One region of the Streptomyces sp. 71268 genome, then DNA from elsewhere that is predicted to be linked to it. Evidence: riboswitches for the same ligand, from Rfam matches in the RefSeq annotation. Region 1 holds a riboswitch; the other holds the start of a gene.
What was found. Region 1 has a riboswitch for cobalamin ahead of OYE22_RS31190 (prenyltransferase/squalene oxidase repeat-containing protein). Riboswitches for the same ligand answer to the same signal wherever they lie in the genome.

Region 1 (4,788 bases):
CACTGGCCGATGGGCCGCGGCGCAGCGGCTACCTGACTGGAGGTGGCGAACGCGGTGCCCGCGACCAGTGTCAGGGCACCCACCACGCGTGCGACGGCCTGTGGCACGCGGGCCCTCACGCGCTCTCTCCCGTGTCCGTCGCGGCCCGCCGCCGCGCGATGACGACCGTGCGCCAGCCGGCCAGCGACAGCAGGATGGCGGCCAGCGCCAGCCCGCCGGCCTGCACGCCGGTGGACGCCAGTGCACCGTTCGACGTGTCGACGCCGGGCCCGCCTCCGCTGGTTCCGCCGGTACCGGCGCCGCCGACGGAGCCGGTCGAGCCGTCGGCGATGCCTGGGCCGCCATCGCCCGGGGTGACGATGTCAGGAAGGCCACCGTTGCCCGGCGGCGTGTCACCCGACGGCGTGGGGGTGGGCTGGGTGCCGGTGGGCGGCTGCGGCCGGGTCCCGTTCAGATCCCGGACCAGAGTGGCGAACGAGGTGCCGACCGAACCGCCGAGCCCCTGCGTGGAGGCGCGTACGTCCGAGCCCCGTTGGCCGTCGGCCGCCACGTTGAAGCCGCCGTCGCTGTTCTGCTGGCGGGCCAGAAACTTCCGGGCCTTGGCAATCTGCGCCTGGTACTTCGACGCGTCCAACGACAGTCCCTGCACCGCCAGGGCCGCGGAGTTCACGGAGTTGCCCGAGGCACCGGGGAAGCCGCCGTCAGCCAACTGCTTGCTCGCGATCCAGGCGAGGGCTTTCTCCACCGCCTGCCGGGACGCGGCGTCCGGTACCAGGTCGAGCGCCATGGCCGCCATTGCGGTGGAGTCGACCTCGGAGTCCCCGGTGGAAGGAATCAGGCTGGGCCAGGCGCCGGAGGCGTGTTGCAGGCCGCGCAGGTAGGCGACCGGAGCGCTGGCCGCCGCCTTCTCGCCGGCCCGCAACTGGGCGATGACCCCCAGGGACTGGCCGAACACCGAGGGGGCGTAGGCGTACGCGCCCTTGGCCGCGCACTTACGCTCCGGCGCCTGGCTCGGCGCCTCGCACACCGCCGCCGCCAGCGCCGAGATCAGGTCGTGGCCCGCGAAGTCCCGCGGGTCACGCCCGACGATCTGGGCGAGCACCGCCACCTTGCCGATCGATCCACCGGCGGCGTGCCGGGTGCCCACCCCCGTCCAGTCGTTGACGGTCCGCCCCGACGAGGTGGTGTCCTTCCCCCTGCCGTCGAGGAAGTCGACGATGCCGCGCAGCGCGCCGTTGTCGTACCCCGTCGCTGCCAGGGCGTACGCCCCGTCGATGGTCAGACCGAAGTCGGCGAACCCGCTGCCGACCACGTTCTCGTAGAAGTGCCCCTGCTGAAGACGGGAGCGGTCGACCAGGTAGGCCGTCCCCTTCCTCAGGTCAGGGCCCTCCCCGGGGCGCCACGGCGGCTTGGGGCCGCTCGTCGGCGGCGTGGAGGGCTCCGTCGGGTGGGTGGTCGGCGGCTTCGGTAGATCGGGTCGCTTGGTCGTCAGCGAGGCGAGACTGGTCCGTGCCCCCGCCAACGCGGCGCTCCAGGTGGGGAAGAGCTCAGGGTCCGCGGCGCCCTCGTCGAACCCGAAGCCACCCGAGGCGGTCTGCTGCCGAGACAGCCACGACACGGCGGCATCCGCCCGGCGGGTGTCACCCAACAACCGCAGCGCCTGCGCCGAGCGGGCGCTGGCGGTCACATCGCCGCTGGTCACACCCGGGTACGCGGCGAAGGCCCCGCTGGACAACTGCGAAGTACGCAGCGTCTTACGAGCCCTGGCCACCACATCCGCGTGCCCACCGACCTGGTGGAGCGCGATGACGGCATACGGGGTGGTGGCCGGGTCGCTGTACGCACAGGTCTCACCCGCGCGGACCAGCGTCGCGCTGAACCCGCCGTCCTTGCACTGGTGAGCGGCGAGCCGGTCGACCGCCGCCTTCGGCACCGGCACACCCGACCGGTGCAGCGCCAGTACGGCCAGGGCCTGGGTTTCCACGTCGTCCACGCCGACGAAGTCACCCGCTGCCGCACAGCCCTCACCACCAGCCGTGCAGAGGCTCCCGGCGAGGTCGCCGGCCAGGTCATGGCCGCCGAACGCGCGCGGATCGCCCTCCGTGCTCGCCGCCAACAGAGCCAGCAGAGCGGCACCGATCACGCTGGGAGCGTGATCGGTTCCCTCGGGGTAGGCGAACTCCTCGGTATGCGCGGCGAGCCAGGACGTCATCTTCGTCAGCGTCTCGCTCCGGCCGCCGGCCCCGGCCACCGCCAGCGCGGTCTGCGCCGACTGGTAGAGGTGCGGGGCCTGCGCCGCCTCGTCTTGGACGTGGTCGCCGTCGGTGAGGCGGCTCGTGAGCCAGTCCCGCAGTGCCGGCAGGTCCACCTCACCTGGCTCGACATCGGGCGGAGTGTCGCCCCCGTCGCCCCCACCTCCCGCCCGCACCTGGGCGGGCGTGAACGTGGGGCCGCCGGTCGAGCCGCCCGGGGCGGTGGCGCCGAACACCCACGCCTCGACCGAGCCGTCCTTGGGCCGCTGACTCATCGCCCCCAGCGGGCTGTAGGTCCAGTAGTCCTGGCCGGGTGGGGCGATCCAGTACGACCAGTACGCCGAGGCGGGCGGGGTGAGCTTGCACGCCTCGCGGTCGGGCGTGGGGTACTGCTTGCCGTCCTGGAACTGGGCGTGGCCCAGACGGCAGATGAAGGCCGGACCGTCGTGTTCGGTACCGACAGTGCTGAAGCCCGCCTCGTGCAGCAGGTCGTAGCCGGTAGTCGGGGTGGCGTCACAGCCGCGGACGATGCCACCGCCCCAGTCGCTGAAGTCCACCGCGACCACGGCGCCCTTGGTCGGGGTGCAGGAGGCGATCGGATCGGCCGCCGCCGGTGTGGCCAGGGTGAGCGGGCCGGGCCCGAGGCCCGCTATCACCGCGAGCGCACACGCCGATGCGGCGAGGCGGGCACGCCTACCACGCACTGGTCTGCGGCCATCACGCCGGACCGCTCGGTTCCCGTACCGCAACCTCACCGCTGCTCCCCTGGCCAGTCGGCCGTGGCGGAGGCCCGCGTGACGCGGTGGGCCCGACCCAAGATCCCGGGGTCGTGCCTGCCGTACCACGCCGTAGTCCGCGACGGCGTCAGTCGCTCGGCCTCGGACCAGGTAATCCGGCTCGCCCATCGAACACTTGGGGTGCTCGATGAGCCTACGGTTGCGGGTCAGCGCCGGACTTGGACCGGCTTCCCCTGGTAACTGAGGCTGGAATCTGCCGAATTAGAGCACAGGTGCGAAATGGATGACAAGGGGGTGTCTCGGCCGGCCCGGGGCGAGTACCGTCTCTCACCGTGCCGAGCGGGGGAATCTGGTGCGAACCCAGAGCTGACGCGCAGCGGTGTGGAACGGTCGGTGGCCGATCCGAGCCCGAATGCCCGCCCGGCCCGTCATCACGGACGTCGCACCACGCGCTTGGGCGACGGCCGCGCCGCTGCCGGAGGTCGCCCAGCTCGCCCAAGGGGCCCGACAGGCAAAGCGCGAGGCCGTCTCCCCCTTCTGCCGGGAGCTCACCGACATGTCACCGATCCACACCCCGCGCCCGCACGGCCTCACGGGCAACCGTCGCGCTCTGTTCGCCCTGCCGGCGGCTCTTACTGCCCTCACCATGGCCGCCGTCCCTGCCACCGCGACCTCGACACCCGCCCAGATATCCACCTCCACAACCAACGGGGTGTCCTACCTCAGATCGCTCCAGGCCGCCGACGGCTCGTACGCGGGCGCCGGCCTGTCCAACGAGTGGGCGTTCTCCGCCTTCGCGGCGGCCGGCACCGCCGCCGTCGACGTCGCGCCAGGGGGCGACGCGACCAGGAACGCCCGTACCGTCTACCGCAACCACCTGGCCGCCCCGGGGTGGCCAGGAACCTCCCCGGTCGTCACCGACTACGAACGCGGCACCATCAACGCCTACTCCGCCGGCATCGACCCCGCGCGCGTCTCAGCCGGACGCAACCTGATCGCCGACACCTACGGACACTGGCAGAACTCGGCCCCCGGGTACTGGGGTTCGCCCACCAACTTCAACGGCACGGTCTTCGCTCTGCTGGCCCTGGCCGGCGCCAAGACCCAGTCGGGCGGCCAGCGCGTACCGCAAGCCCTGCTCGACCGCTCCGTCGCCACCGTACGGGCCAACCAGCACGACGACGGTGGTTGGAACTACAGCAAGGCCGAGGGCGACCCGGCCAAGCTCGCCGCCGCCAGCGACATCGACATGACCGGCGCCACCATGGCCTCCCTGTGTGTCTCCGGCGTCCCCGCCTCCGATCCGGCGATCACCAAGGCCAAAGCCTTCCTGAAGTCCAAGCTCATCAACGGCTCGGGGGCCTTCGACGCCATGTTCGGTGTCAACACCGACTCCAACGGCTGGGCCGTATCCGGCCTCAACGCGTGTGGCATCAATCCGCAGACCGGCGACTTCCTCACCAAGGCCGGCAAGACCCCGATCGACTTCCTGATAGCCCAACAGTTCAAGCCCGGCGGCGGCTTCAAGTACCTGCCCACGGACACCAGCCCCTCCGCCTACGCTTCCATCGACGGCCTGCGCGCCGTCGCCGGTGGCGGCTTCGCGACCGCACCTCCCACACCTACCACCGGCGCGTCCCGCTGGGTGGCGACCACCCAGTTCGCCCCGGGCACGGCAGCCCGGCTGGCCGTGACCGTGGATGACGGCACCTCGCTCAAGGTCTGCGCCGTCACCCTCACCCCGACTGGAACGACCACCACCCTGGGAGCGGTCTTGGACGCGGCCACCAGCTCCGCCG
Region 2 (4,788 bases), 6.0 Mb from region 1:
GCGGGGTCGGCGATCTCCACGGGTCCCAGCGAGGCGACGTCGAGGGCCTCGGCGTGCCGGGCGAAGACGCGCTCGACGTAGCGGTGTCCGGTGTCGGCGGCGATGATCAGGTGCAGCCGGTCCGGGTGGCGGCGGGCGTCGTCCGTGGCGGCCAGGTAGGCGGCGCCGGTGGACAGGCCGGCGAAGACGGCGTGTTCGCGCAGCAGGGCGACGGCGCCGGACAGGGCGTGTCGGAAGTCCATCCAGTGGATGGCGTCGTACAGGTCGTGCCGGACGTTGTCGAAGACGATCGAGGAGCCGATGCCCGCGATGATGGCCTCCGGGTCGTGGTGGTCCTGGCTGCCGAAGGTGACGCTGCCGAACGGCTGCACCCCCACCAGGCGCACCGACGGGTCCGTGCGCCGCAGGTGCGCCACGAGGCCGCCGGTCGAGGCACCCGAGCCGACGCCGCCGACCACGGTCAGCGGCTGGTCGGGGAAGGCCGCCGCGAGGGTGTCGGCGACCTCGCGGTAGCCGAGGTAGTGGATGGCGTCGTGGTACTGGCGCATCCAGTGCACGTCGGGGCGCTCGGCGATGATCTCGCGCACCCGCCGCACCCGCAGTTCCTGGTCGAGCTTGAGGTCGGCCGAGGGCCGCACCTGTTCCACGGTGGCGCCCAGTATTTCCAGTTGGGCGCGGGTGGTGGCGTCCACGGTGGTGGAGGCCACGATGTGGCAGCGCAGGTGGTAGCGGTGGCAGGCCAGCGCGAGGGCGTACGCGTAGATGCCGCTTGAGCTGTCGATGAGCGTCTGTCCCGGGCGCACCGTGCCCTGGTCCAGGAGGTGGCGGACGGCCGCGAGGGCCGAGTAGATCTTCATCGACTCGAAGCGGATGAGGACCGTGTCATCGGTGAGTCGGACGAGGTCGGGGACCTTCAGGGCGTCGGCGATGTGGGGGTGGATCACCCGTAGCCTCCTTGGGCGAATGAGCACTGGTGGCCGAGCGAGTGGAAGAAGGCGGACAGTTCGGACTTCGCTTCGGCGTGGGGACGGTGGGCGAAGAGGTAACCGATCAGGGAGCCGGTGTGGGCGACGAAGACCCCGTCGGCCCCGAAGCGCTCACGGTGGGCCAGCACGCGCTCGAACGTCCGCTTGGGCAGGACCTGTTGGGAGAGCGTGGCGCTGGTGGTCGCCGCCCGGGCGACGGCGGCCGGGTCGGCGGACTCGAATCCCTTGAGCAGGTCGGCCAGGCACCGCTCGTACTCGCTCGCCCGCCGCGCGTAGTGCCGCAGCAGCGGCGCGGTGACGGCGCTGGTGTCCACGGTGCCGGGCTCGGTGACGAACGCGGTGTGGAAGCCGATGTCGGTGCCCAGCGTGCGCACCACCTGGTGGCGGGCGCTGAGGTGGAGCGCGAACTCGTCGAGGAAGACGCTGTCGGCCCGCTCGATCGCCGCCAGCACGCCGGTCACCACGCCTTGGTCGTAGGGCAGGCCGAAGAGGCGGAACAGGCAGCGCAGCGTCGCCACGATGTCGGCGGTGGAGCTGGCCATCCCCACGCCGACGCGCAGTTCGGAGTGGGTGCGCCAGTGGCCGGGCGGCAGGCGCAGGCCGAAGTGGTCCAGGAAGAGACGGACCGCGCGCGCCGCTTTCTCGCCCGGCGGCAGCGCCCCCGGGCGACCGGCGCCCGGCGTGAAGTACGCCCAGGAGTGCCGGTCCACGGGGAACGAGACGAGGGCGATGTCCGGGGCGCCGCCGGCGCGCAGCGGCCCCTGGTACAACTCGCCCAGCGTGCCGTGACAGACGCCGGCGGCGGTGCGGGGGCCGGGAACGGCGCCGGGGCCGGGGACAGTGCCGGCGGCCGACGGGCCGCCCAGGGTGGCGGGGGGCGCCGACGGCGCGGGTCTGGGCGCGGCCGGGTGTGGCTCGGCCGGTGGCTGGCCCGGGCGCGGACTTCCGTGACCATGCACGCGTCCTCCCTCGTCGTCCCGCGCCCCGAGCGCCGACCGGAAGGGAGGGGGCGGTTCGGCGGGCGCGACGCCCGGTCAACCGCCTGTACCGCCGACCCAGTCCTCGAGGTCACCGTGCACAGCACGCGCGACAAGAGCGCGTGCGCAGTTGGCAGGTCTTCGGACTCGTGGAACACCTGCCGGACTTCCGACGGGCACCTACTGACCGCCGCGCACCGAGACCCTGGGGCCGGGCGCGCCGACGGCGTTCGCTCACACTCACCGTTGCGGGACAGTCCCGGACTCACACCGGGTTCCCTCTTGCGCCACGCCACTGGACGTGGCGCGAACCGACTGCGCGTATCAGCGTAGGGGCGCTCGCGCCACTTGCGACAGGGTGTGTTCCAGCCTTGTCCTGATGCGGCTGGGTGATGTGAGGCGAGTGGTGTGCGAGGTACGCGAGGGGGTTGGCCCGTCGGTGCCCTGGTCATCGGCGACCGCGTCGTGGCCGGTCAGCCGCGTCCGCCCGGGCGCGTACGGGACGTTGGCCGTACGCGCCGGGGGCGGGACGTGCCTCCTGGCGCGCGGCGCACGGCCTCGCAGGCGCCCGCCAACTGCGGTATCGCGCCGGGCCCGTGGGCACCCTGGGGCGCTCGGGCCCTGCGGGTCAAGCGGGTCGATTGAGCCGTGACCGAAAGGAAGCGGCCGCTGTGCCCGTGCGGGCACTCGCCGGACGGCCCTCGCGCTCGCGGTGCCCTCGATCCCGTGGCGGCTTCGCTCTCGCGGGAGCCGGCGCCGACCTCGCGGGCGGGCCGCCCGCGCCGCCTGGCGTCACCCCCTTGGCGCCGCGCCGTCCATGATCGATAGTTGCGCGGAACCGGTTGCCCCGCGACCGCCCCGCCACCCCTCGCCCTTCGGAGGCCCACCCATGGAAACGTCCACCCGCACGCGCGTGTCGGCCTACGCCATCGCCACCACGGCCGACCAACTGCTGTTGACGCGCCTCTCCGACGTCTCGCCCGTCTTCGCCCCCGGGCTGTGGCACCTGCCGGGCGGCGGCATCGACCCGGGCGAGCAGCCACAGCAGGCACTGGCGCGGGAGGTGTACGAGGAGACCGGCCTGGAACTGCTGGACGCACACCTGGTGGGCGCCCGGAGCTACGCGGCCGACCGACTCGGCGTGCGCTGGCACCTGGTGGGCCTCTTCTACGTCGTCACCCTGGCACCGGGCCCGTTGCGCGTCACGGAGCGGGACGGGGCGACCGGCGCGGTGCGCTGGCTGCCACGTTCCGGCCTCGCCCCCGCGACCCTGTCCCCGGCCGCGCGCGACGGCCTGGCCCTGCTCGCGACACCGGACGGGCCCGGTGGCCCGACCGGCCCGGCCGACCCGACGCCGGACGGGCACCCCGCGCCTCGGGACGCCTCAGCGCCGCGTCCCTGACCTCCGCCCCACGCCTCACGCCGCGCGTCCGCGCGCACCGCCCGGCCGGCCCGTCACTCAGGCCGCACCCTGGCCGGGCAGGTCGCTGTCGTCGATCCACGAGCCGTGGATGCCGCCCGGAACGCGGTGCGGGAGCTCGACGGTCGCCAGCGGGCGCGCCCCCAGGTCGGCGGCGTCGAGGACCAGGAGGCGCGAGGTGTCGTCGGCGAGGTCGCTGACGAGGGTCAGCAGATAGCCGTCGTCCTCACCGGTGCTCCCGTCGGCCGGTACGAACACCGCCTCGCCCGGCATCTGCCCCGGCCCCAGGCGCGCCAACTCCCGGGCGCCAGCGGCGTGGTCGTACTTGACGACGGCGTACCCGGTCAGCTCCGGCCCGGGGAACGCGACCCCGTACGTGAACCGGTTCGCGCTCCCGGCGAACTCCTCGTTGATCGTCGGGAACTCGCTGACCAACCCGTCCAGCGGCTGTTCCGTGGCGCGCCCGGTGGCCGGATCGAGGACCCAGCGGTGGGCGGTGGCGCCGACGACCGGATCGGGCGCGTGGCCGGGCGCCCCGGTCCACCACTTCCAGGACTGCTCCCACCCGGCGCGGTCGTAGCGCGGCCCCGTCAGGACGACGCGCCCCCGCTCGTCCTCGTACGCGTTGGCCACGTGCAGCAACGCCCCGGGCGCCACCTCGTACCACCGCACCACCGCCGGTCCTGAGCGGGGCATCACGCCGATGCGCGGCGGGTGGTCGTCGCTCCAGCGGTACGGGATGCCCGACGGCTCGGCGGGGTCGAAGACCACGGGGAGGTCGAGCCAGACGACGTGTCGCGCGGTGAGCCCGAAGTCGTGCATCAGGGTCGGACCGGCGCCGGGGACGACCTCGCTGCGCACGATCCGCCCCTGCGCGTCGGCGACGTGGTAGACGAGGTACGGCGGCACCGGGCCGTAGCCGAAGAAGTGCAGTTCGCCGGTGGCCGGGTCGGTCTTGGGGTGCGCGGTCATGGCCGTGGTCAGCGCGCCACCGAAGTCGAAGGCCCCGACCGTGTCGAGCTGGGGCGTGACCTCGTAAGGGAGGTTCGCCTCCTGGAGGGCGAGGATGCGGCCGGCGTGCTCGACCACGTGCGTGGCGGCGCTGCTGACCCGGGGGTCGGGGACGCCGTCCGGGCCCTTCTCGGGGGCGCCTTCGAGGGCGGGGGTGCGCACCCAGCGGTTGCGGTACCACTCCGCGCGCCCGTCGCGCAGCCGCAGCCCGTGGAGCATGCCACTGCCCCGGAACCAGTGTGTGGGCGTGTGGCCGGGCTTGGGGTTGTGACCGTTGCGGAAGTACCGGCCGTTCAGCTCGGGCGGCAGGGTGCCGTGCACGGTGAGGCCGTGCGCGGTGACCTCGTCGACCAACGGCGTGTAGTGCCCGCTGACGTACGGCCTGGGTGGTGTG

Region 2: it holds a riboswitch for cobalamin, as region 1 does, so the genes downstream of both, OYE22_RS06620 (hypothetical protein) here and OYE22_RS31190 (prenyltransferase/squalene oxidase repeat-containing protein) in region 1, are expected to answer to the same signal.

The regions. Positions count from the first base shown of each region.
Region 1 covers NZ_CP114200.1:7,825,705-7,830,492, forward strand. The annotation lists gene OYE22_RS31185 (LPXTG cell wall anchor domain-containing protein) at 1-86, opposite strand, end outside; gene OYE22_RS31190 (prenyltransferase/squalene oxidase repeat-containing protein) at 116-2,908, opposite strand; cobalamin riboswitch at 3,117-3,260, opposite strand; cobalamin riboswitch at 3,273-3,428, shown strand; gene OYE22_RS31195 (DUF4430 domain-containing protein) at 3,636-4,788, shown strand, end outside.
Region 2 covers NZ_CP114200.1:1,821,918-1,826,705, reverse strand. The annotation lists gene OYE22_RS06625 (cysteine synthase family protein) at 1-944, opposite strand, end outside; gene OYE22_RS06620 (hypothetical protein) at 941-1,945, opposite strand; cobalamin riboswitch at 2,078-2,294, opposite strand; gene OYE22_RS06615 (NUDIX domain-containing protein) at 2,853-3,365, shown strand; gene OYE22_RS06610 (carotenoid oxygenase family protein) at 3,423-4,788, opposite strand, start outside.